2 regions of the Planococcus maritimus genome follow, and region 2 is predicted to be linked to the other one. Evidence: a T-box and tRNA genes for the amino acid it is inferred to sense, from the RefSeq annotation. Region 2 holds a T-box; the other holds one or more tRNA genes.
The links. The T-box of region 2 lies ahead of BBI11_RS06915 (valine--tRNA ligase). A T-box ahead of a tRNA ligase gene usually reads a tRNA of that ligase, here a tRNA-Val.

Region 1 (12,520 bases), 750 kb from region 2:
TATTGCTCATGTTGCATGCCTGCCGCTAGATCGCTCAAGATGCTGTCGTACGATTCATAACGCGGATCGTCTGTTGTCAGGACGACATAATCCGCAACGGAGGCTTTTTCTGCCATGATGGGCCGCTTCGTCTTATCACGATTGCCCCCTGTGCCAACCAAAAAGATAAGCCGGCCGGTCTTGAAGTCCTCGACAGCGGCAATGGCTTTTTCAATTGCATCCGGCGTGTGCGCATAATCGATGAAAACCGAGACGGGTGCATCGATTTCTGCCATTTGCATACGGCCTTCGACTGGAGAAATGGCTTCGAGCGCAGCGATTACCCGTTCAATCGGATGGCCTTCTGCAAATAATGCTGCAATCGCTGCCAGTGCATTATAAACGTTAAAGTGACCGAGCAATTTCATCTGAATCGGAAAATCACCGGATGGACATTGCAAAGTAAAGAACGTTCCTTTTGCTTCTAACCGGATATCAGTCGCACGGAACATCGCGTCATTCTCCAAGCCATACGTATAGACAGGGAAAGGAGTCATGGCTGCAAATTTTTCAGACCATTCGTCATCTACATTCAAGACTGCCCGTTTGTTCTGCGTCAAATCCTGTCCGAGTTGCGAGAACAGCAGCCCTTTGGCGTGGCCGTATTCCTCCATCGTTCCGTGAAAATCCAAATGGTCATGAGTTAAATTCGTAAAAATAGCCGTATCGAACTCAACGCCAGCCAACCGGCCTAGAACGAGACCATGTGAAGAAACTTCCATCGTCATATGGGAGCTCCCCGCCTCTAAAGCGCGACAAATCATTTGCTGTGTTGTTAAGGCATCGCTTGTCGTATTCGCGGATGGATGCAGTTCCCCGTTTAAATTGAAACCAATTGTCCCGGTCAAAGCGGAGGTTTTCCCGAGTTCCATAAGCATCGCGTGAAGCATTCCCGCGACACTGGTTTTTCCGTTGGTCCCCGTCACGCCGATCATATTCAGCCGTTTGGAAGGGTGGTCATAAAAGCGCGCCGCTAAAATGCCAAGTGCCCGGCTTGTATCGAGAACTGTTACGACAGCTGCGCCTTCTAAATTCAGTGGTTTTTCCGCTAAGATAACCGCAGCGCCCTGTTTTACTGCTTGTTCAGCAAAATCGTGGCCGTCAACGGTATAGCCTTTAATGCAGACAAATAAGGAGCCTGGCACAATCTCTCTGGAATCCATTGTGATATGAGAAATAGATTCGGGCAATTCCCCTTTTATGGATGAAATTGAAATATGATTAAATAATTGCTTGCTGTCCATCTAAAATCCCCCTAGTATGATGACCCGAGCGGTGAGTTGATATACGCATGAAGAAGTGCTGCTGTTGCTTTTAAAGAATCGCTATGTGTTCGTTCATACGCGTGGGATGCTTCAATCCCAGGGCCAAATAATGCGTGTTTTACATCAGCACCAGCCCCGATTGCTGCAGAAGCATCAGATCCATAATACGGATAAATGTCCACTTTGTACTCGATGTTCCGCTCTTTTGCCAAAGCGATCAATTGGCGAGTCAGCCCGTAATGATAAGGACCACTCGAATCTTTAGCACAAATCGAAACCGTGTATTCATCGGATTGTTGGCCATCTCCAATGGCTCCCATATCGACAGCAATGTATTCTTCCGTCTCTACTGGAATATTGGAATTGCCGCCATAGCCGATTTCTTCATTATTGGAGATATAGAAATGAGTTGTCTGGGGCAAAGTTTCCCCATTTGCCGCTTGCTTTGCCAATTGCAGCAACAGGGCGGTGCTCGCTTTGTCATCGAGGTGGCGTGATTTGATAAATCCGCTTTCCGTTTTGATGAAACGCGGATCGAATGATACAAAATCTCCTACTTCAATGCCTTGTTTGCGGACGTCCTCTGCCGAACTGCATTTGAGGTCCAAGCGTACTTCCATATTGTCTGCTGAACGCTCAGCTGTGCCCGAATCGCGGTACACATGGACCGTTGTCTGATGAAGTAGAATCGTGCCAGTAATGGTTTCACCGCCTGCAGTGTGGATCAAGCAATTCTCGCCTTCAATGGCGTTGAATTTGAATCCGCCCACCAGCGATAGCTTCAAGCGCCCGGATGGCTTGATTTCTTTCACCATTGCACCGAGCGTATCGACATGTGCCGTAAGCAAGCGATGGCGTTTATCGTCCTGCCCTTTAATCGTTGCGATGACGCCGCCTTTATTTGTTGTTATGTATGGAATGGACACCTGGTCGAAAAAATCCGTGACGAAATTCATTACTTGCATCGTGTAGCCGGATGGACTCGGGATTTTCACCAATTGCTCCAAGGTGTTGATCGTTTCTTGTTCTTTCCAGTCAAAAGCCAATTTAATCACTCCTTGATTTTTTAATCATATCAAAAACTGCCATTTTCGCACAGTCCCGACTATAGTAAGATGAGTAAGACTCTTAGCATGATGAGGTGCAATTATGGAACGCTCACTGATAACCCGCAAGCGCAATCAATTATTTATCCATCTTTTCGGCTTTGGCAGCCTGGCGCATTTGGTCTTAAATTATTTTGTCGACTTTAACGCTTCCATCATCGCGCCGATATTCGGCATGCTCGCCTACTCTGCATTATTTACTCTACTATATACGAAATTGCCCCCTTCCCGGTTGCGTTTTGCCATATTAATTGCATTAAATATCTATATCTTAATTTTGCAGTTTGAATCGCTGTCGTTTATTACAGCCATTTACTTCATTCTCCCGATTGTGGCGGCGTCGCTTTATAACGATACCCGGTCCCTTCTCGCCTTGTCATTGTTGACCATTACCGAAGTGATTGTGCTGACAGTTATTTTCGGGCGCTTCCAGTCAAACGGTTCGTTAGAGTATATCTATGTTTCAATGCTGATGTTTTTCGGGCTGGTGATGCTGTTGACGATTTTGCATAGCGTTTATTTCAGTAATTATTGGCGTCAATTGGAACTGCGCAATGCCTCGATGGAAAAAGCCCTCACGTCTAAAGAAGGCTATCTCGATTTATTCTTCCAGGCAGCCAAAGACGCCATTGCCGTTTTTGACTTTGAAGGGCGCATCATCGCGATCAATCCTGCCTTCGTTCAATTATACGGCTGGACTGCTGATAGCTGTCTCGGCAAAGTCATTCCTCTTTATCCGCCAGAATGCGCAGAAGAAGCAGAACGGCGCGCAGCCAAAGTCCGCCAAGGCGAAAGCTTCACACTGGAAACCGAAGATATCAAGCATGACGGCACACGGTTCCCTGCCCAAATCACGCTGTCGCCGATTTTCGATTCGCATGGTGAGGTCATCGCCACGTCTGTCATTTCCCGTGATATCAGTTATCGCAAAGAAACAGAACGGATGCTTCTGCAAACGGAAAAATTGAAAATGGCGGGTGAAATCGCCGCAGGAGTGGCCCATGAGATTCGGAATCCGATGACCGTCATCTCTGGATTTGTCCAAATGATGCATAATGACCCGAACCACCGCTATCCGAACTACACTTCCTTGATGCAATCGGAGCTTGAGCGCATCAATTTGATCATCAGTGAATTTCTGATTCTGGCGAAACCGCAAGCTTCCCAAAAGAAACAGCTCGACATCGGCAAAGTTCTCGATGAATGTATTTTTTTGTTCGGGCCGGAATTCGTGCTTCATCATATTTCGGTCAAAGCAGACGTCTCGGGGCCATTTTTCGCAGAAGGAGAAGAGCATCACTTAAAGCAAGTGTTCATCAATATTCTAAAGAATGCAATCGAAGCGATGGAACACGGCGGCATTTTGAAAATAACTGCCCATCACGAAGGCGCACAACTGAAGATCTCTTTTAAAGACGATGGTCCTGGCATTCCGCCGCAACTCGCAGAACGGGTATTCGAACCGTTTTATACGACGAAAGCTACGGGAACTGGGCTTGGTCTATTAATTTCTCAAAAAATAGCACAAGAACATGGCGGCAGCTTAGCGATCGCAAGTTCTGAAGAACAAGGTGCCTGCGTCATTGTCACGTTGCCGCTTACGTCTGCACCCTAACCAAAAGCCTCCCACCTGAATGGCGGGAGGCTTTTTTATCTCTTTACTTATTGTCACCATTCCACAAAGCTAAAGCACACTTTTTACTTCAATACTGTCCGGATCCATTTTGCTTTGTTTTTATACGGAGGGAACGTTAAGTTGGTCGATAATTTTGTCGACTTTTTGACGATTGATTTGGCGTGCGTAAAGGTCTCAAAGCTTGCTTTTCCATGATAGGAGTTCAAGCCAGAAGATCCGACGCCACCAAAAGGCAGATAGACGCTTCCGACGTGCGAAACAGTGTCGTTGATGCAGCCTCCGCCAAATGGCAATTGATCCAAGAAGAACCGGACGGCCCGGTCGTTCTCTGAAAACATATAGGCAGCAAGGGGTTTCGGCAAACGGCGAATCTCACCGAGTAATTTTGGCAAGTCGTTGTAAGTGATAACCGGCAGAACTGGCCCGAACAATTCATCTTCCATTGACGGGCTATCCCACGTGACACCATCGATCAAAGTCGGTTCGATATACCGATCCACGCGGTCAACATCACCGCCGTAAACGATGTGGTTGCGTTCCTTCTCAAGAATTTCTGTCAGCCGGTCGTGATGTTTGACGTTAACGATGCGGCCGTAATCTGGGCTGTCTTGAGCATTGTCGCCGTAAAATTTACGGATGGTCTCGATGAACACTTTCATAAACGCGTCTTTTACCGATTCGTGGACACAAATATAATCGGGCGCCACACAGGTCTGGCCAGTGTTCATGAATTTGCCCCAGGCGATGCGCTTCGCCGCAAGCTCCAGGTTGGCTGTCTGGTCAACAATTGCTGGGCTTTTGCCACCAAGTTCCAAGGTAATAGGTGTCAGCCGCTCGGATGCCGCTTTCATGACCACTTTTCCGACAGGCACGCTGCCCGTAAAGAAAATATAATCGAACGATGCGTGGATCAGCGCCGTCACTTCCTCACGCTCTCCTTCCACTACTCTCACATAATGAGGTTGGAAACTTTCTTCTAATATTGTACGCAGAATACGCGCAACATTCGGCGTCGCCTCTGACGGCTTGACGACGGCACAGTTCCCTGATGCCAATGCGCCGATAAGCGGCTCCATTACCAATTGAAACGGATAATTGAACGGACCAATGACGAGCACCGATCCATACGGTTCACGAATGACAAAACTTTTTGCCGGTTGCAAATGAATCGGTGTTTTGACTTGCTCAGGCTTCATCCAGTCTTCAAGATGCTTTGTCATATAGCCAATACTATCGAGCACAAAGCCCACTTCTGTCGCATACCCTTCGAACTCACTTTTGCCAAGGTCGATTTGTAAGGCTTCGATAATATCATCTTCATGAGCTTGAATAGCTGATTTCAAACGCTGCAACTGGGCGATACGGAAATCCGCTGATTTTGTTACGCCTGTAAAATAATAGCCGCGTTGGTCGGCGATCATATCCTCTACGTCATTCGCTGTAAAATTCACGATTGATTACCTCCTGTGGGTTCTTGCAATAATTGATCAATGTATCGCTGAACGACTAATCCTTCATCGAAACCGACGAGAAACGTCGATTGTTCTTCCATTTCTTCAAATAGCGAAGGCACGATTGTTTCCGTTTGCACTTCCACACGTGTTTTCCCTTGTTCTTCCCGGTACAAACGCGACCAGTTTTCAAGCGTCAGCACACCATCTTCTCCGTACACTTTGAATTGCAGCAACTCCGTTTGCCCGGCACCACTCATGCCGGACAGTAGAAACGGCGATCCTTGTTGAGTCTTGCCATGGGCGATAATCCCGGTTTCACATTTTCCGGCGTCTTCCGGAAAATCTGCTTGATGCGCAGCAATATCTAATGTGCCGAACAGGCGGTGCATCAACTGGAGGTAATGAGGGAACACTTCGCGGACAAAGCCTCCCTGATCTCTTGAGCCGATCCATGGATTTTGCTGCCACGGCCGTGGCCACACAGGAAAGACGGTGTGCAATTCGATGCGGCGAATTTTGCCAATATCCCCACTTTTAATGCGAATAGCCATGTCGCGCACAATCGGCGAATACATCAACGGAAAATGCATGGCAGTGTGGATTCGGTTGTTTGTCGCAGATTCCGCCATCGCTTGGGCTGCCTGCGCGTCATGAGCAAGTGGCTTTTCACACAAAGTGTGCAAACCTCTTCTCGCTGCCGTTTCTGCAAGCTCGGCATGGCTATTCGGCGGCGTGCCAATATACACCCAGTCAATGTCGGCTTGGAACAATTCGTCTAAAGAATCGGTGACCGGTATTCCGTATTGCTGTTCGATAAAGTTTAGTCTGTCCACATTGGTGTCAAAAACGGCTTTAATCTGTGCTACGTCGTTTTGCTGGATTTGTTTGATGATACGTTCCCCTACGATTCCAGCGCCTATAATTCCAATCGCTATCAAAGCCATCGCTCCTTTTTCATTTCATTGTTTATAAGTGTAACCTTGTGGGGTATAGAATAGTCAAACAATTACATTCGGAAAGAATGGGAGGAATCATCATGAACGAACAGAAAAACTGGTGGGAGCCGATTTTTACGGGCACATTGGAAATGGGCGTCGACAAAGAAAAGCTGGAAACAATCAACGAAGACAGCCTGTTATACTTCGGAGAATCCACAAATACTTTGGAACAATAAGATGCCTAAACAATTCGCATATACATAGCAGCGCTTGATCCGGATCGATGCGGAGCAAGCGCTTTTTGATGGAATCCGGTCCGTGCATTGTCGCTTGCAATGGTTTTCGCTATAATTCGATATAGAAAGCAGGGATTGCCATGAAACCATTCATCTTACTCATCAGCTTGCTATTATTGTCAGGCTGTACTTTTTCTGAGAGCGCCGACACGGTGAATACTGAAGGCAGAACGGCTGTAGAAATCACCCAGGTCATCGATGGAGATACGGTTAAGATTATCTATGAGGGGAACGAAACGACGGTGCGTTATTTACTAGTCGACACACCGGAAACCAACCACCCTAGGTTCGGCGAGCAGCCACTCGGCCAAGAAGCGACAGAGCGCAACCGCGAACTGCTTGAACAGGCCGAGGAAATCGAAATTGAGTTCGATGACGGCGATCGCTTTGACGACTATGATCGCTTACTCGCGTATTTTTACGCGGATGGGGAGAGCGTACAGGAACAATTGCTTGAAGAAGGATTCGCTCGTGTCGCTTATGTTTTCCCGCCAAACACGCGCTATGTCGATCAATTCCGTGAGGCCGAAGCCGAAGCAAAGGATGCAGAAATCGGCATTTGGGAATTTGAAAATTATTCGACAGACCGTGGATTCAATGCAGATGCTTATCAACAAACAGAAGCAACTAGCATCGATACGGATGACGACTGCCGCATCAAAGGCAATATAAACCGAAGCGGCAATAAAATCTATCACCTGCCTGGCTCTCCATCTTATGAAGGCACCAATCCTGAACAATGGTTCTGCACAGAACAACAAGCAAGAGACGCCGGTTTCCGCAATTCCGGCCAATAATAAGAGGAGGAATATCATGCAATTGCTTGTCCTGCGCCTTGACTACCGCAGCTCTGCAGTAATCGAAGGCCTTCAAAACCAGCTGCGCCAGCCGAATGCCACACCGGCGCTTCAATTGCCACACATTCCGCTGCTAGCTTTTGAACAGACCGCCCCGCTTCAATTGAAGGCAGCACTAGAACCAATTGTTTCTACTATTGCGGCACCAGATTTTCATGCCAGCGATATTGGATTTTCAAAAGATGGCGAGCGATTTTATTTACATATCGAGCCTAGTGGAGCCTTAAATGACTTACATAGCTCATTGAAATTGGCGGGCCGTGAATTTCAAAATGGGCCAGAACTTCATTGGCCACTGCGCATCCCGCTCATCAAAAAAGTACCTGCTCCATTTTGGGGACCGCTATTTGCCAGATTGGCGTTGGAGTTTAATCCGCTGGACGGAACGGGCGCAGCGTTAGAATGCTGGTCTGTAATTGGAGACCGGACGACTATCGAATGGAGCATTTTCTTGGATAGCTAACCAAAAAAGCTGGTTTCTAAAAAGCTAAAAGTTTTTTTACAAAAGCTATTGTCTTTTTTAAAACGGGGATATATAATAATAAATGTCCTTGAGATTGCGATTCCTTAGCTCAGCTGGGAGAGCGCTACCTTGACAGGGTAGAGGTCGCTGGTTCGAGCCCAGTAGGAATCATCAAATGCATGCTACGCGCTGCACAAACACCAGCCGGTTTTCCGGCTGGTGTTTTTTATTATTGCCCAAAACAAAAAAAGAGGGGCAGTCTCTTTTCTTCTAAAGAAATGGCTGATGTCCATTTCGACGGACGCTTTCCGCGGGCACGGCCTTAGCCGCTTCCCTCGCTTCGCTCAGTCCAGGGTCTTCGGCTTGCGTCGCTCCTTCGCTTAGCTCAGTCACTGTTCCCGCTGGAGTCGCCGTCTCCATTCTCATCAGCCAACTACTCTCAGGTGCCTCACCGATAAATCAAAAACAGACAGAGAAAAAGAATTTTTTCTCCGTCTGTTTTATTTTAGGGACTTATGAGACAGCCCCCTTTTTTATTATGCCGTTTGAGCTTTTTTGGTCTTTTTCTCTCTCGACATCCATTGGATTGCGAACAAGATGATAAAGACTGCCGCCCCGATCAGATCCGTGAATCCTTCCGGGTAAATCAAGGCAATTCCTGTCACAAATGTGATGATTCGCTCAATCCAATTGAGCTTCCGGTACCAATAACCGATCAATCCGGCACCAATAGCGATCATTCCGGAGATAGCTGTAATCAACACCCAGATCAATTCGGTCCAGGTTGTATCGATCATCAATAGTTCAGGCGACAAGACGAACATATACGGAATGATAAATGCCGCAATGGCTAACTTCGCCGCATTGAACCCGGTCCGGATTGGCTCCCCGCCTGAAATACCGGAAGCTGCGAAGGCTGCGAGCGCAACCGGAGGCGTGATATCTGCGATGATCCCGAAATAGAAAACGAACAAATGCGCAGACAATGCGACCACGATCGGTACAGCAGCACCAGCAGGCTCATCGACCATCAATAAGGTAATGATGGCAGGAGCGGCAATAGTAGACGTGATAACATAGTTTGCCGTAGTCGGTGAACCCATGCCAAGCACAATTGCTGCAAGCATCGTGAAGAACAATGTCAAGAGCACATTGCCGCCAGATGCCGAAACGAGGCCGTTTGCCAATGACAAGCCGAGGCCAGTTTTAACGACGACTCCGACGATAATCCCAGCCGTAGCAGTTGCTGCAGCGACGGCGAGTGCCGTTCTGGCACCGTCTACAAGCGCATTGATGATGTCTTTAAAGCCAAGGCGTGTTTCTTTATTGAAAGCACTGACAAAAATCGTCAGCAAAATCCCGTACAATGCCGCTTGCATCGTTGGCACCCCGACCAGCAGGAACAAGATGATAGCAAGAATTGGCGTCAGTAGATAAATTTTCTTCAAGACTTCCTTGCGGTCCGGCATTTCTTCAGGCGATAGGCCTTTCAAGCCGATTCGTTTCGCCTCGAAATGCGTCATGATCCAAACTCCTGTAAAGTACAACAGTGCTGGAATCGCCGCGGCTTTGGCGATTTCCCAGTACGTGACGCCGCCGATAAATTCAACCATTAGGAACGCTGCCGCGCCCATGATTGGTGGCATCAACTGGCCGCCTGTAGAAGCTGCAGCTTCTACACCGCCAGCAAATTCTTTCTTATACCCAAGCTTTTTCATCATCGGAATCGTGTAAGATCCCGATGTTACGACGTTTGCGACTGAACTTCCTGAAATGGTCCCTTGCAGGGCACTTGAGAAAATGGCCACTTTTGCCGGCCCCCCGGTCAAATTCCCAGCCAATGACACGGCAAGGTCATTAAAATATTGCCCGACCCCTGTCTTGACCAAGAACGAACCAAATAATAGGAACGTAAAGATGAACGTCGCAGAGACCCCGATCGGTGTACCAAGAATTCCGTCCGTTGTATAGAACATCAACTGGATCAAGGAATCCAAATCCTGCCCGCGGTGGCGCAAAAATCCTGGGAAATACGGGCCGAAGAATCCATAGGTTAAAAACAGAATCCCGATGACTGTAATCGGCATCCCGACGGCCCGACGCGTTGCTTCCAGTGTCAGAATGACAGCTAAAATCCCGACAATCAAATCAAGTTCCGTCACACGGCCGATTCGGAATACCAAATCATCATACATGATCGGCCAATAAGCCCCGATACCGATAGATAATAAGGCGAGTATGTAATCGTACCAAGCCACTTTATGACGCTCGCCTTTCCGGCGGCGCATCGGGAACAAGATGAAAATGAGCGACAGCGCAAATCCTAAGTGGACCGAGCGCTGGATGTACGCTGTATATTGGCCGAAAACGGCGGTATACAATTGAAACAAGGAAAACGCTAACAGCCCGAAAAACACGACATGTTTGATGATGCCCGATAAATCACGGGTGTTCGACTCCGGATCGTATTTCTGAAGAATTTCTTTTTGCTTTTCTTCCGAGATATGGCTCTCATCTTCTGGTGGAAGTTTTTTCTCTTCTCTTTCTTCTGGCGATAATTTATCACTCATAGATGTTCACTCCTTCTAATTGCTGATAAATGGAAAGGCGCTGGGCACGGAAAGTGTAAATCTTGCCTCTTTCCAAACTCTTCTTCAAGTCGAGTTCTTTTCCTGCGATAAGGAAAGCGAGTTCCGCGTCCACGTCCCCGACTAGCAATCGGAATTCGGGCAGCTTCCGCTTCATATCTTGAATAAAGTATTTCCCGTCCTTTTCGACAAAGCGCTCCCCTTCTCCTGCATTCGACGGCATGCCGATATTGAAATCTTCGTATTCAAGTTCTGTCATCACCAATTGCCCGTCCTTATCAAGGCGGTAACTTTCGATGACATCCGATAAATGGATCGAATGCGTATAGCGAATCTTAAAGCGCTCTTCAACAACTGGAACGCGCGCTGTCACTTCATTTGTTTCCGAATCGATGAAGACGAAGTGTTTCTCATATGGGATGAAGAAAAGTGCGGAGCAAATAAGGGTGAGGATGGTTAACATAAGAAGGATTTTGAGAACTTTTTTATTCTGCAAGATGGTCCCCCTAACGACAAAAAATAAATAACGACGATAAAGCTTGCGCTTTATCGCCTGTTATTCTGATCAATTCTTATTCGTTTACTTCGTCGAAGTAACGCTGAGCGCCAGGATGGATGTCAATCCCGATGCCATCAAGAGCTGTTTCCGATTTGATGAATTCAGCTTTAGCGTGTTGGATTTGATCTGTGTTTTCATAAATAGCTTTTGTAATGTCATAGACTGTATCTTCCGAAATATCGTTTTGGACGACAAGCATAGCCAAAACAGACACTGTCGCAACTTCTTCAGTCAATCCGTACGTACCGGATGGAACGACATCTTCAGCATAGTATGGGTATTTCTCGATTAGTTCCGCCGCTTTATCAGCTGCAACAGGAACGATGTTTACATCAGAAGTGGCACTCAAGCTTTCAACTGCACCCGTTGGCGTTCCAGCTGTGATAAATGCTGCGTCAATTTGGCCCGATTGCAAGCTTTCCTGCGACTCGCCGAAGTCCAAGTTCTGTGCGTCGATATCGTCCATCGTCATGCCGTGGATTTCAAGCAATTGTTCCGCGTTGATATACGTACCTGAACCAGGTGCGCCAACAGATACGGATTTGCCAGCCAAGTCTTCAAACGCCGTGACGCCTGATCCTTCAGTCGTGACGATTTGGATTGTCTCTGGGTAAAGTGCTCCGATAGCGGATACGCTGTCGATAACTTCCCCTTCGAACATGTTCGAACCTTCAGATGCGTAGAAAGCCGTATCTGTCTGCACAAAAGCGATTTCGCCTGTGCCATCAGCAAGTGATGTCATATTGGCTGCAGAAGCCTGTGAGACTTCAGCAGTCGTATCGATGCCTGTTTCATTTTCGATGATCGTCGCCATCGCTCCGCCTAGCGGATAGTAAGTTCCTGTTGTTCCACCAGTCAACACACTAATGAATTCCGGCTCAGCTGCTCCGCCGCCTTCACCTTCAGTTGCTGCATCGTCTCCGCAGCCTGCTAGAAATACGGATCCGGCCAAAGCGACAGTCGCATAGAATCCAAACTTTTTGTTTAACATAAATCGGCCTCCCTTTATCTATAGTTTCTTTCATCCTTCATAATACCATGACTTTCTGTCCATCTGTCAATTTAATTTTTTCCAATGGAATCGGTTTCAAACCAAATTTATGGCAATAAAACCCTTTTTTTATATTTCTGCTCCAGGCACGTGAGTTTCGGGTGTCGTCTCTTCTGGTTTCAAATCTTCGAAGCTTCGGCCTTCTTCCTCTAAGTCGCGCGTACGGTGTGCGATACGTGCTGAAGCACAGGCGGCGACGCTCGATACAAGGTCATCAAGGAAGGTGTGGACGTGGTCACCGTATTTCGTATCGAGCTTATGGATAATG
Region 2 (12,520 bases):
GCCATGGATTAATAATATCTCTCCTCCAGTAGAACTAGAACGAAGCTATGATGCTCCGTAACTTTAAGAAAGCCCAAGTTCACCTCTGAACTTGGGCTTTCTTTTTATTCTATTTCGAATACGCCGCCACTTTATTCCGCCCCGCCTGCTTCGCCCCGATATACAGAGCACGGTCGGCGTTGCGGATCATCGCCATGGCATCGTCACTATCATCTGGTGCGGATGAAACGCCGATGCTCATGGTGATGTGGATACTAACAGTCCCGCGATTGTCGTCGAGGTCACTTTGCACGAGAAATTCGTGGCTTTTAATTTCTTTGCGAATGTTCTCAGCGAGCAGCATAGCCAGTTCTTTGCTATAGCTTGGAAGCAAGATGACGAACTCTTCTCCCCCATATCGTGCGACTGTGCCTTCGTCACCGATCATCTCTGTCAATAAATTTGCCAAGGCTATCAAGATTTCATTGCCGCTTTGATGGCCATATTTGTCGTTGATGGATTTGAAGTAATCGATGTCCATCATGATGACGGATAAACTTTTTAGTTCACCTTTATTGACCTGGTCCATGCATTTACCAATTGCTTCGTCCAAGTAGCGGTAATTGTATAGCTTAGTGAGCCCGCAGCGTTCACTCTTGGCGATTGCGTTTTGGACGAGTACCGCTTTTTCCAGTGATACAGCGAAATAGGTGCTTAAGATATCGAGAATTTGAAGCTGGTGATGAAGAAACGCATGCTTTCTGCGAGCCGCGAGAACCAGAACCCCTTCAATTTTATTATTGCGTGAAATCGGCATCGCCATGAGGCTCTCTGACTCTGGGTTGATATGATCGCTTTGAATGTCTTTCCACTGGGATTTTCTGCTGAACATAAAGGAATCGTTTTCAATAATCGCTTTGCCCGCTATCCCTTGATCGCAATTGACGGGTTTTGCATCGAGCGATTTAAATTCTTTGTCTTCATAGGTTCTCAACATTAACAATTGCCCTTTGTGATAGTCAATGACATAGGCATAGTCCACTTTGAAAAGCTCTGCGACTTGGATGACGAATTGATCGAGCACTTCATCTGAAGACAGCCGAGCAGCCAATTGGTGGCCGATTTCTCCCGCTTTCTTCAAATCGTTATTAACCTTCTCGGAATTAGTGTACATGTGAATGACAGCGGTCATTGTAAAAAACGGGATGCCTAGCAATAACAAAGCCGCCAACCCGAAATAGGCTTCTGACATATAAAGGGCGATTGAAAACGGAAACACTAAAAAGGCAATGGTGAAATCCCAAATCGTATCGAGCGAGAAAAAGTTTTTATGTTCGCCGAGAATCCGGATATAACCGTAGAGAATCAGTTGATTGGAGACAAAAGAGACAGTCTGGAATAGCAAGCCAAATACAATGACGTGAGCCAGACTCAAGGAACCGATCTCACCGCCGGCAAACAGGAACAGTAATCCGGCAATCGCCGAGACGGCAAAGAACATGATGGAATTAAAGGGAAATCGTGCCGACAGATTCTCGGAAGTGCGTAGCCTCAAGATCACGATAATCATCGCTACTTGAGACAGAATGACTTCTGTGAAGATTCCGTATTTCAAGAAAACCGCCACCGTCAGCCACTGGACGAGATAGGTAGGCACCCCACTGATATTCATCGGGAATAAACAAGCCAGCACAAAAAAGGCTAAATAAGCTAAAACGTCGGTCAGTTCCATGGCAGGAGGCGGGTAATATTGATAGATAAGGTAAAGACCTGGCGGCACTACGAACAACCAAGCTGTCCATAGGATTCGCGTTCTTTTGGTTATTGGATCCATCGCTTTTCTCCCTCGCTATGCTCACGGATTGACCCGTTTCCCGATCAATGGCTAGTTATACAGCCGGAACATTTCATAATTTTGTTGTTTCAAGAGACTCAGTAGGTACAGAGAACCTGTGACTATTGTCACTTCTACTTCTTCGTGTACAGGTAATATATCATATTCATTTTGAATTGTCTTTATTTTACTTATATTTTCTGAAAATAAAATTTTTGCCGGCATGGCACGCTCATCTTTAAAATCTATAAACGTGAAACGGATGGCGATATTTTCCAGAGATTTTAAAATGGATAAATAGTCCTTTCCTTGAATTAAGCCCATCACAATATGAATTTTTTTATTTGGGTAATTTTCCTTGATGGTTTCAACAAGCGCATTGATGCTCGCCTCGTTATGCGCACCGTCAAAAATGACACCTGGATATACTTCCTCAAACCGGAAGGGAATGGCTGCTTGCGCCAAACCGGAAACCGCTTTTTCTTCTATAAAGGATTCCCCGAGTAATTGCTTTACAGCTGTCCATGCCAGTGACGCATTGACTTCCTGATGGGCTCCTTTCAATGTTAACGAGCCTTTGTACGGCTGCACTGTGAAGACAAGAGCATTTTTGTCTTCTGCAATTTTTTTTACTTGCTCATGCGCTGATTCCGGTAATTCACCGATAACGACTGGTTTGCCTTGTTTGATGATGCCCGCTTTATGCCAAGCGATTTCTTCAATCGTGTCGCCGAGAAAGGCTGTGTGTTCTTTGGAAATGCTTGTGATGATACTGACAAGCGGCTCGATGATATTGGTGCTGTCAAACCTGCCCCCCATCCCCGCCTCCATGATGATGTAATCTGGAGATTGTTCTTTCAACATAAGAATTGCCGCCACCGTCAGCAATTCAAAATCCGTCAGCGGTGTTTTCACTGCCGCAAGCTGCTTCATCGCCACATCAAATTCTTTCTCGCCAACTGGCTGCCGGTTGATTTGAATCTGGTCATGAACATCTTCAATTGCAGGCGAGAAGAAATTACCGACCCGTTTGCCGTGAGCCATGAGGATAGATGAGATGAAAGCCGCTGTCGAGCCTTTGCCATTGGTTCCGGCAATGTGGATAAATGGCAACCCGTGATGAGGATGCCCTAGTTCGGCTAAAGCCGATTCCATTGCTTCGAGTCCAGGTTGAATGGCAGCGTCCGACCGAATGCCCCATTTTTCTTTATAGTGGTCGAGCCCTGTAATCATGAATAAAAACCTCTTTCCTTAAGTAAACGTGATACACTTTTTACGTATGAGTATATCATGAAGGTGGAATGGAAATGCTGAGTTGTTGGGTGATCTATAACGGAAGTCTCGTTTCCGATAAATTTCAAGACCAAGCGCAATTGATGGCAGAAGCTGCCAAGCGCCAAGGAATCCAAGTGGACATCAAAAAAAACTACGAAATTCAAATGTCGCTGTCTGAACAACAGAAGTTTCCGGACTTTGCGGTGTTGCTCGACAAAGACATCCTGCTCGGCTATTTCCTCAAAAGCCGAGGCGTGCCGGTTTATAACGATCCCGCCATCATCGACTTGTGTGACAATAAGGCCACACAATACTTGCGGCTGTCTGAACGGCAAATCCCGATGCCAAAAACAATCGTCGCGCCGAAAGTGTATCCGAATTTCTCCATCCAAGGTTCGGGTTATTATGAAGGCGTCTTAAATCAGCTTGGCTTGCCGATGATCATCAAGGAAGGGCACGGCTCGTTCGGCATGAAAGTGTATTTGATCGAAACCGAAAAGCAGTTTTACGAGAAAGTCGAAAGCCTGTCTGGCATCGATTACGTCTTCCAGGAATTCATCTCAGAAAGCCGCGGGCGCGATATTCGCGTCAATATTGTCGGCGGGAAAATCGTGGCAGCGATGAAGCGCCAGTCTGATACCGATTTCCGTGCGAACATCACCAATGGCGGCCGTGCGTTCCCCGTCGAGTTGACGTCCGAGCAACAGCAACTCGCCCTAAATGCGGCTCAAGCCGTCGGGGCAGTATTTGCCGGCGTTGATTTGCTCTACGGTCCGAACGACGAGACGCTCGTCTGCGAGGTCAATGCTGCGGCACATATTCGCAATATCCTTAATGTCACCGGCATTAACGTCGGCGATGCGATGATTCGCTATATTGTCGAGGATTTGTCATGATCGCTTTGTATGAAACTGCATCTGCACAGCACAATATGGCATGGATTGACGACTTAAAACGCTTTTATCCGATTGAGCTGCTCACTTGGGATGACTGGAGTGAGTCCGGGCTCAAGGAATTGCTCAAGCGCATGCACGGTCAATCGGTCTTTTTCCGCGTTCGGAAGCCCAACGCTGCGCGTTTTTTAGAGGATCACGGTGTCCGGTTAATCAACCGCGCAGAAGTGAATCGCATCGCTAACGACAAATGGCAAAGCTATCAATTGCTGCAGTTGCTCGGCGTGCCGGTGATCCCGACACAGAAAACGCCGCTTGCGGTCCCTTATATCGCTAAAACCGCTGACGGCCATGGCGGTCAGGAAGTGTGGCTAGTAGAATCGCCACAAGATCAGCCGGACACTAACACCCCTCTCCTCTATCAGCCTGTTGTTCCGCACATAGCCGATGTCCGGGCCTATGTGATTGGCAAGGAAATCGTCGGCGCCGTGAAACGCAGTGCCACCGATTCATTCAAAGCAAATTATTCTCTTGGCGCTACTGTTGAACGCTTTGAGCTATCGGCTTCGCAGCGGCAAGACATCAAAAAAATTGCCGAAGCTTTGAAGAGCGATTACCTCGGCATCGATTTTCTTCTATTAGAAGACGGTCGCCATTTGTTTAACGAAATCGAAGACCCCGTCGGCGCACGCTCTTTTTATCAAACACACGGCGATAACATCGCCGAACTCTTGGCACGTCATTTCACGAAGCTCGACCAAAACTATCCGTTCCGCGAATATGACCGGAACTAAAAAAGCGATTCCCCAATCAAGGGGAATCGCTTTTTTCAGGCTGTCGAGAAAGTGATAAAGTCGTATTTTCCGAAGCTTATCGCTCGCTTTCCGTGGGCTCGCGCCCAAGCCTCCTCAGCCGCTTTGAAACCCTTGTGCTCCTACATCTGCGTGGCAGATGCGTCGCAAATGAATGCGTTCAGCTAAGCTTCACTCATTCATTTCTTGCGGGGTCTCGGTCGTCTCGCTGATCCACAGGAAAGATAAGGTCGACCTACGGGAGGCCTTATCTTTGCGAAAGTAATGCGTAGCATTATTGAGCAGAAGGGTTTACGAGCGAACGCTTCTCCAAATACTTAGAGAGGTTATTGACTGTTGGCTATAGAAAAAGATTCTCTTTTTCATAATTGAGAGTGAACTGCGGACTTCTTCAACACTCTGAAAAAGCGATTCCCCAATCGAGGGGAATCGCTTTTTTATATTACAAATTCTTCAATTCTTCCATGCGTTTTTCAACCGTTGCGTGTTTCTCGAGGTAATCCGCTTCTTTCTTGCGCTCCTCTGCCACTACCGCTTCCGGTGCTTTCGATACGAAGCGTTCGTTCGACAATTTGCCTTGAACGAGTTTCACTTCTTTTGCCCATTTGTCGAGTTCTTTTTGCAGGCGTTTCAGTTCTTCTTCGATATCGATCAAACCTTCAAGCGGCATGAACAATTCCGCTCCGGATACGACCGCTGACATCGATTTCTCTGGTGCTTCGATGTTGTGGCCGATCGTCAAAGTCTCCGGGTTGCAGAAACGTTCGATGTACGCCGCATTTTCTTCAAGCACCGATAACGTCGTTTCGTCTTTCGCGCTGATCGTCATTGGCACTTTTTTGCTCATCGGCGTCTGTACTTCGGCACGGATCGTGCGGACCGAACGGATCACGTCCATCAACAGTTTCATGCTGTTAGCTTTATCGTTGTCGCTAAGTTCAGCATTCACTGTCGGCCAAGCGGCAATCGTGATGGATTCGCCTTCTGTCGGCAAGTTCTGCCAGATTTCTTCTGTGATAAATGGCATGAACGGATGCAGCAAGCGCATCGTGTTATCGAGCACGTATGCGAGCACCGAACGCGTCATCGCTTTCGCTTGCTCGTCTTCTCCGTACAATGGCAATTTCGCCATTTCGATATACCAGTCACAGAAATCATCCCAGATGAAGTTGTACAATAGGCGGCCGACTTCCCCAAATTCGTAACGTTCCGCAAGGCCTGTCACTTGCTCGATCGTTTCGTTTAGGCGTGTCAAAATCCATGTGTCAGCCACGGACTTCTCGCCAGACAAATCGATGTCTTGGTGTTCCATGCCTTCCATGTTCATCATCGCAAAGCGCGAAGCGTTCCAGATTTTGTTGGCGAAGTTCCACACCGACTCGACTTTATCGTTCGAGTAGCGCAGATCTTGTCCTGGAGACGAGGCAGTCGCCAGGAAGTAGCGCAAGGAATCGGCACCGTATTCTGCGATGACATCCATCGGGTCAACGCCATTACCGAGTGATTTCGACATTTTGCGACCTTCTGCATCGCGAACAAGTCCGTGGATGAGCACGTCTTTAAATGGCTTTTCGCCAGTGAACTCCAGCGCTTGGAAAATCATGCGCGATACCCAGAAGTTGATGATGTCATAGCCCGTCACGAGAGCATCGGTCGGGTAATAACGGCTCAACTCATCGTTTTCTTCCGGCCAGCCGAGTGTCGAGAACGGCCATAGTGCAGATGAGAACCATGTATCCAGAACGTCTTCATCTTGCGTCCAGTTTTCGGCATCTTCTGGTGCAACGTGGCCGACATAGATTTCGCCGGTTTCATTATGGTACCAAGCCGGGATTTGATGGCCCCACCATAATTGACGGGAGATGCACCAGTCGCGGATATTTTCCATCCAGTGCAAATACGTTTTCTCAAAACGATCCGGCACAAAGTTGACGCCGCCTTCGCTCTTCTGGCTATCAACAGCCGCTTTCGCAAGTGGCTGCATGTCTACGAACCATTGCGTCGATAGATACGGTTCGACAACGGCGCCGCTGCGCTCGGAATGTCCGACTGAGTGCAAATGTTCTTCGATTTTGAACAAAACATCCATGTCCTGCAAGTCTTTAATGATCGCTTTACGGCATTCAAAGCGGTCCATGCCTTCGTACTTGCCGGCATTTTCGTTCATGGAACCGTCTTCGTGCATGATCAGAACGCGTTCCAGGTTATGGCGATTGCCAATTTCAAAGTCGTTCGGGTCATGTGCAGGGGTAATCTTGACAGCGCCGCTTCCGAACTCACGGTCTACATACTCATCGGCAACAATGTCAATTTCACGGCCGACAATCGGCAAGATGACTTTTTTGCCAATTAAATGCTGATAGCGCTCATCTCTTGGATGAACCGCTACCGCTGTATCGCCGAGCATCGTCTCTGGACGCGTCGTTGCGATTTCAATATGTCCCGACCCGTCTGCAAGCGGATAGCGCATATGGTAAAACGCGCCTTGGACGTCTTTGTAAATTACTTCGATATCGGAGATTGCCGTTTGTGTCGCCGGGTCCCAGTTGATGATGTATTTGCCGCGGTAGATCAATTTCTTTTCGTACAATTTGACGAATACTTCGCGCACCGCTTTAGACAAGCCATCGTCTAAAGTGAAACGCTCACGTGAATAATCAAGTCCTAGGCCAAGCTTCGACCATTGCTGGCGGATATGGCCTGCGTATTCTTCTTTCCATTTCCATGACTCTTCAAGAAACGCTTCACGGCCCATGTCGTGGCGTGAACGCCCTTCTTCTTTCAATTTCCCTTCTACTTTTGCCTGTGTCGCGATGCCAGCATGGTCCATCCCCGGTAGCCACAATGCATCATAGCCTTGCATACGCTTCATGCGTGTCATGATGTCTTGTAAAGTGGTATCCCATGCATGGCCTAAATGCAATTTGCCGGTTACGTTTGGCGGCGGAATGACGATCGTGTACGGCGTCTTGCCGCTTTCGGGTTTTGCTTCGAAGAACTTATTGTCCACCCACCAGTCGTAACGCCCTTGTTCGATTGCCTGCGGTTCGTATTTCGTTGATAATTGCTTGCTCATCCAAATTCCTCCTCTTGGCCAACACACGGCACATATTCTGTCGAACTTAAAAATGAATACAAAAAAACTCCTGTCGTCTCGTAAAGGACGAAGGAGTTTTTCGCGGTACCACCTTTATACACAGGCAGAATTCGCCTGGCTCTCAAGTTCGATAACGGATTCGCATCCGGTTCCCGCTACTCATTTCACGGCAACTGCTCCGAGGTGACATTCAAATGCGGTCCATGAAAGCCTCTCACCACTCGGCTCTCTCTCTGAAATGTTCCCGGCATTTTACTATCCTCATCTACGCATCTATATCCTATTAAGCTTATTGTACTCAATAGCCTGATTTAGCGTCAAGCTTTTTCACGTAGTAAGAAACGAGTGGCGCGGCGACGAGGAGAATAAAGAACAAACGGAACAAATGAAAGCTTGTCACAAGCGGCACATCCGCCCCAGCTTCGAGTGCTGTGATGGTCATCTCCGCCATGCCACCGGGCGCTGCACTCAAAAAGAAATCGAGAAATAGATACTCCGGCAAAAGCAGCTCTAAGCCATAAGCGAGACCTGCCGAAAACGCGATGAGCAACACAGTATTTAGGAAAACGGCACCCGCAATCCGGCCGTCCATGGAATCGCCAAGCTTTTCCATCGACAAGCCAAGATGCGTCCCGATGAGTACTTGCGCGACGATGACGACAAGGCTCGGCAAGTCGACTAAATCACTGCCGGTTAAAGTTTGGACGAGTGCCATCGCCAAAACGGGCGCCATTAACTCACGAGCTGGAAAGGAAATGCGTTTCATGATCCAGTACAACACATAACCAACGACCAGGGCGATGCCAAACGCATAAGGCGAGAACCGAAAGCTCGCTTCCGTCATATCACCAGGCACGCGTCCCGACAAGAATCCTGCGGCAAGCGGCACGGTAAACACGATGAGCAAGATGCGAAAGGTCTGCATGACCGAAACAACAGTGACATTGGCCGATTTCACTTCTTCAGCGATCAGCACCATTTGCGACAAGCCCCCCGGCATTGAACCGAGCAAGGCTGTCGACATGGTTACGCGCGTCATGCGTTGAAACAACAGGCCAAGCAGTAAGGAAAATGCGACAACCGCAATGGTCATCACGAACATATACGGCAGATCTGCCCCCATCAGCAGCACCGCCTCTTGCGTGAATGCTGCCCCGATCTGGACACCGAGCAGCAATAATCCCAGTGTCCGGAATACTTTTGGCCAGCGGAAGTTCATATCGGTCAGTTGCCGTAAGATAAGAAAAGCTGCCATCGGCCCTAACAGCCAGGGCAGAAACAAGCCGGTCAAGCTAAACAAAAAGCCAGCTGTAAGCGCAATGGCCAAAGTGAGTAGAAATGATTTCACAGCGTTACCAACTTTCACTAAACAAAATTCACATTAGTTTTATATTACCAGACTATCACAAAGAAATAGACCTTCTCGAAAATAATAAAGCCTAGTCGATGTAAAGCACTACTGCTAAACCATGAGCTTTATAAATTAATAATCTTCAAAACACAGGTTAAATTTATTCACAAAAAACCGCCCTCATAAGCCATTTTAACTGGCCTGTGAGGACGGAATATTTCACTTATCGGGCCAACTTCGCAAACACGTTATGGAATGCTTGAACTGTGCGCTCGATATGTTCAGGTGTATGGGCAGTCGATAGGAACATGCCCTCAAACTGAGATGGCGGCAAGTAAATGCCTTCTTCCGTCATCAAACGGTAGTACTCCGCAAACAACTCCAGATCGGAACTCGAAGCCGTTTCAAAGTTCGTCACTTCCTCGTTCGTGAAGAAAAAGCCGATCATCGAACCAGCACGGTTAACCGTATGCGGGATATTGTATTTTTCAGCAGCTTCACGGAACCCTTTTTCTAGCTCATCACCACGTTTAACGAATGTTTCGTAGCTTGATTCGTCAAGATGGGATAAAGTCTCAAAGCCTGCACGCATGGCGAGCGGGTTACCCGACAACGTACCTGCCTGATAAATAGAACCGCTTGGTGCCACTTGTTCCATGATTTCGCGCTTGCCGCCGAATGCGCCGACTGGCAATCCGCCGCCGATGACTTTGCCAAGGCAAGTCATATCAGGCGTCACGTTATAATGCCCTTGAGCGCAATTGTAACCGACGCGGAAGCCGGTCATGACTTCATCGAAGATTAAAACGGTGCCGTTTTCATGCGTCAAATTGCGCAACTCTTGAAGGAATCCTTCAGTTGGCGGCACAACACCCATATTGCCGGCAACCGGCTCGACGATTACTGCTGCTAAGTCGTCGCCGAATTCACGGAATGCGAGACGCACGCTTTCCAAATCATTGTAAGGCACCGTGATGGTGTTTTTCGCAACTGATTCCGGAACGCCTGGTGAATCGGGCAAACCGAGTGTCGCGACACCCGATCCTGCTTTGATCAATAGGCTATCGCCATGGCCGTGGTAGCAGCCTTCAAATTTCAGGATCTTGTTGCGTCCGGTATAGCCACGCGCTACGCGAAGTGCGCTCATCGTTGCTTCAGTACCGGATGAGACCATGCGGACCATTTCGATCGACGGCACGCGCTCTTGCACTAGTTTCGCCATATCGTTTTCGAGGATCGTCGGTGCGCCGAAAGACGTACCGAGCGTTGCCTGCTCCTGGATCGCTTGAACCACTTCAGGATGGGCATGGCCAAGAATCAGCGGCCCCCACGACAAAACGTAATCGATATACGTATTGCCATCGATATCGGTAATGGTTGCGCCGTTTCCGGATTGCATGAAAATGGGTTCCATATTGACCGATTTAAATGCGCGTACCGGGCTATTGACGCCGCCTGGCATTAATGGTTTTGCTTCTGTGAATGCTTGTTTAGAATTTTCGTATCCCATCTTATTTCCCCTCCAACCAGCGTACCGCATCTTTTGCGTGGTACGACATGAGAATGTCTGCCCCAGCACGTTTCATGCTGAGCAAAGTTTCAAGAACGATTTTCTCTTCATCAACCCAGCCGTTTTGCGCGGCTGCTTTGACCATGGCGTATTCGCCGGAAACATTGTAAGCGACAATTGGAATATCGAAGTTATCGCGGACTTCACGAATAATATCAAGATAAGACAGTGCCGGTTTAACGATCATGAAATCTGCGCCTTCATTGACATCGGATGATGCCTCGCGAAGTGCTTCCATGCGGTTGGCCGGATCCATCTGGTAAGTTTTGCGGTCGCCGAATTGAGGCGTTGAATGGGCTGCCTCACGGAATGGCCCGTAGTATGCAGAGGCGTATTTCACACCATATGACATGATTGGAATATGGCTGAATCCAGCTTCATCCAGGCCGTAGCGAATCGCTGCTACAAAGCCGTCCATCATATTCGACGGCGCAATGATATCTGCCCCAGCTTTCGCTTGAGACACAGCCGTGCGAGCCAATAGATCAAGCGACTCATCGTTCAAGATAACGCCGTCTTCGATCACACCGCAATGGCCGTGATCTGTATATTGGCACAAGCACGTATCAGCAATGACGACGAGTTCCGGGTGGCGCTGTTTCGCAAAACGGATCGCTTCTTGTGTGATCGCGTGGTCATGATACGCTTGTGAACCAACCGGGTCTTTATCTTTCGGCACACCGAAAAGAATAACGGACGGAATGCCGAGCTCGACCACTTCGTCCAACTCTTCGCCAAGGCGATCAATCGAGTAGTGGTAGACGCCTGGCATAGAAGAAATTTCTTTTTTATATTCTTCGCCTTCTACGACAAAAATCGGGTAAATGAAATCCTCTTTTTGAATTGAGGTTTCACGGACCATGGCACGAAGATTGGCAGAACCGCGCAAACGGCGATGGCGATCGAATTTCAAGTCTTTCATAAACTGCAACTTCCTTTCGCTATTGACTGGATGATTTCAAGATACGTATAGGTTTCCGGGCGGAAATCAACGTCTCCTCCCGCTTCCACTATGGCTCTTTCAGTAATATGGCCGATCGCAGCAGTCCGAATGCCCTTAAAATTTCCTCCGGCCTCCGTATAAGCAGCAACTGCCGACGGGCTGGCGAAAATAATCGTGACATCGGACATTTCAGCGAGCGCTTGTGCATTGCTGTGTTTTTTGACCGTGTCGTAAACGGTCCATTCATCGATTTCAAGAGACATCGACAAGATCGTGTCTTTCGCAAGAGCGCCCCTGACAAACAAACAGCGTTCCTTGCCGGCGATGTCCGGGAATTCCCGAACAAAAACATCGGCACTGAACGTTGTTGGGATGAAGTCGACTGAATAGCCGTTCGCTTCAAGCATTTCAGCGGTCTTGTCGCCGACAGCCGCAATTTTCGCTGAGGTTTTAGGGCGCAGCTTGCAAAATGCCTCCGCGCTGTTGCGGCTCGTGAAAATGAGCCAGCCGTAACGGCCGAAATCAGGTGCTGAAGTATCTCGCAGCACCGTTTCGATCAGCGGAAAATACTCTACTTGCGCCCCTATCTGCTGGGCCAGTTCCGCCGCTTCTTTCGGCAGGCGGCTGCCGGTAAAAATGATGACCGGTTTTTTCTTATACATTGCTCTCGGCAATGACGCGTTGAATCAAATCATAGCCGCCTTGAGCACTGATTTTTTCAGCCACAATGCGTCCCGCTTCAACCGGGTCTTTGCCTGCTGCGGAT

Region 1: it has a tRNA-Val gene. The T-box ahead of BBI11_RS06915 (valine--tRNA ligase) is inferred to sense a tRNA for this amino acid. The anticodon was not compared.

Annotation. Positions count from the first base shown of each region.
Region 1 covers NZ_CP016538.2:2,116,575-2,129,094, forward strand. Annotated here, with positions in the region: gene BBI11_RS10660 (UDP-N-acetylmuramoyl-L-alanyl-D-glutamate--2,6-diaminopimelate ligase) at 1-1,283, opposite strand, end outside; gene BBI11_RS10665 (M42 family metallopeptidase) at 1,295-2,350, opposite strand; gene BBI11_RS10670 (ATP-binding protein) at 2,454-4,025, shown strand; gene BBI11_RS10675 (aldehyde dehydrogenase) at 4,109-5,497, opposite strand; gene BBI11_RS10680 (Gfo/Idh/MocA family protein) at 5,494-6,444, opposite strand; gene BBI11_RS16485 (hypothetical protein) at 6,537-6,674, shown strand; gene BBI11_RS10685 (thermonuclease family protein) at 6,815-7,531, shown strand; gene BBI11_RS10690 (hypothetical protein) at 7,548-8,054, shown strand; tRNA gene BBI11_RS10695 (tRNA-Val) at 8,153-8,225, shown strand; gene BBI11_RS10700 (TRAP transporter permease) at 8,591-10,624, opposite strand; gene BBI11_RS10705 (DUF1850 domain-containing protein) at 10,617-11,105, opposite strand; gene BBI11_RS10710 (TAXI family TRAP transporter solute-binding subunit) at 11,215-12,192, opposite strand; gene BBI11_RS10715 (phosphatidylglycerophosphatase A family protein) at 12,322-12,520, opposite strand, start outside.
Region 2 covers NZ_CP016538.2:1,370,341-1,382,860, reverse strand. Annotated here, with positions in the region: gene BBI11_RS06940 (hypothetical protein) at 1-61, shown strand, start outside; gene BBI11_RS06935 (sensor domain-containing diguanylate cyclase) at 110-1,813, opposite strand; gene BBI11_RS06930 (bifunctional folylpolyglutamate synthase/dihydrofolate synthase) at 1,865-3,046, opposite strand; gene BBI11_RS06925 (ATP-grasp domain-containing protein) at 3,121-3,984, shown strand; gene BBI11_RS06920 (ATP-grasp domain-containing protein) at 3,981-4,775, shown strand; gene BBI11_RS06915 (valine--tRNA ligase) at 5,236-7,869, opposite strand; T-box leader at 7,950-8,167, opposite strand; gene BBI11_RS06910 (AbrB family transcriptional regulator) at 8,189-9,238, opposite strand; gene hemL (glutamate-1-semialdehyde 2,1-aminomutase) at 9,465-10,751, opposite strand; gene hemB (porphobilinogen synthase) at 10,753-11,733, opposite strand; gene BBI11_RS06895 (uroporphyrinogen-III synthase) at 11,730-12,416, opposite strand; gene hemC (hydroxymethylbilane synthase) at 12,409-12,520, opposite strand, start outside.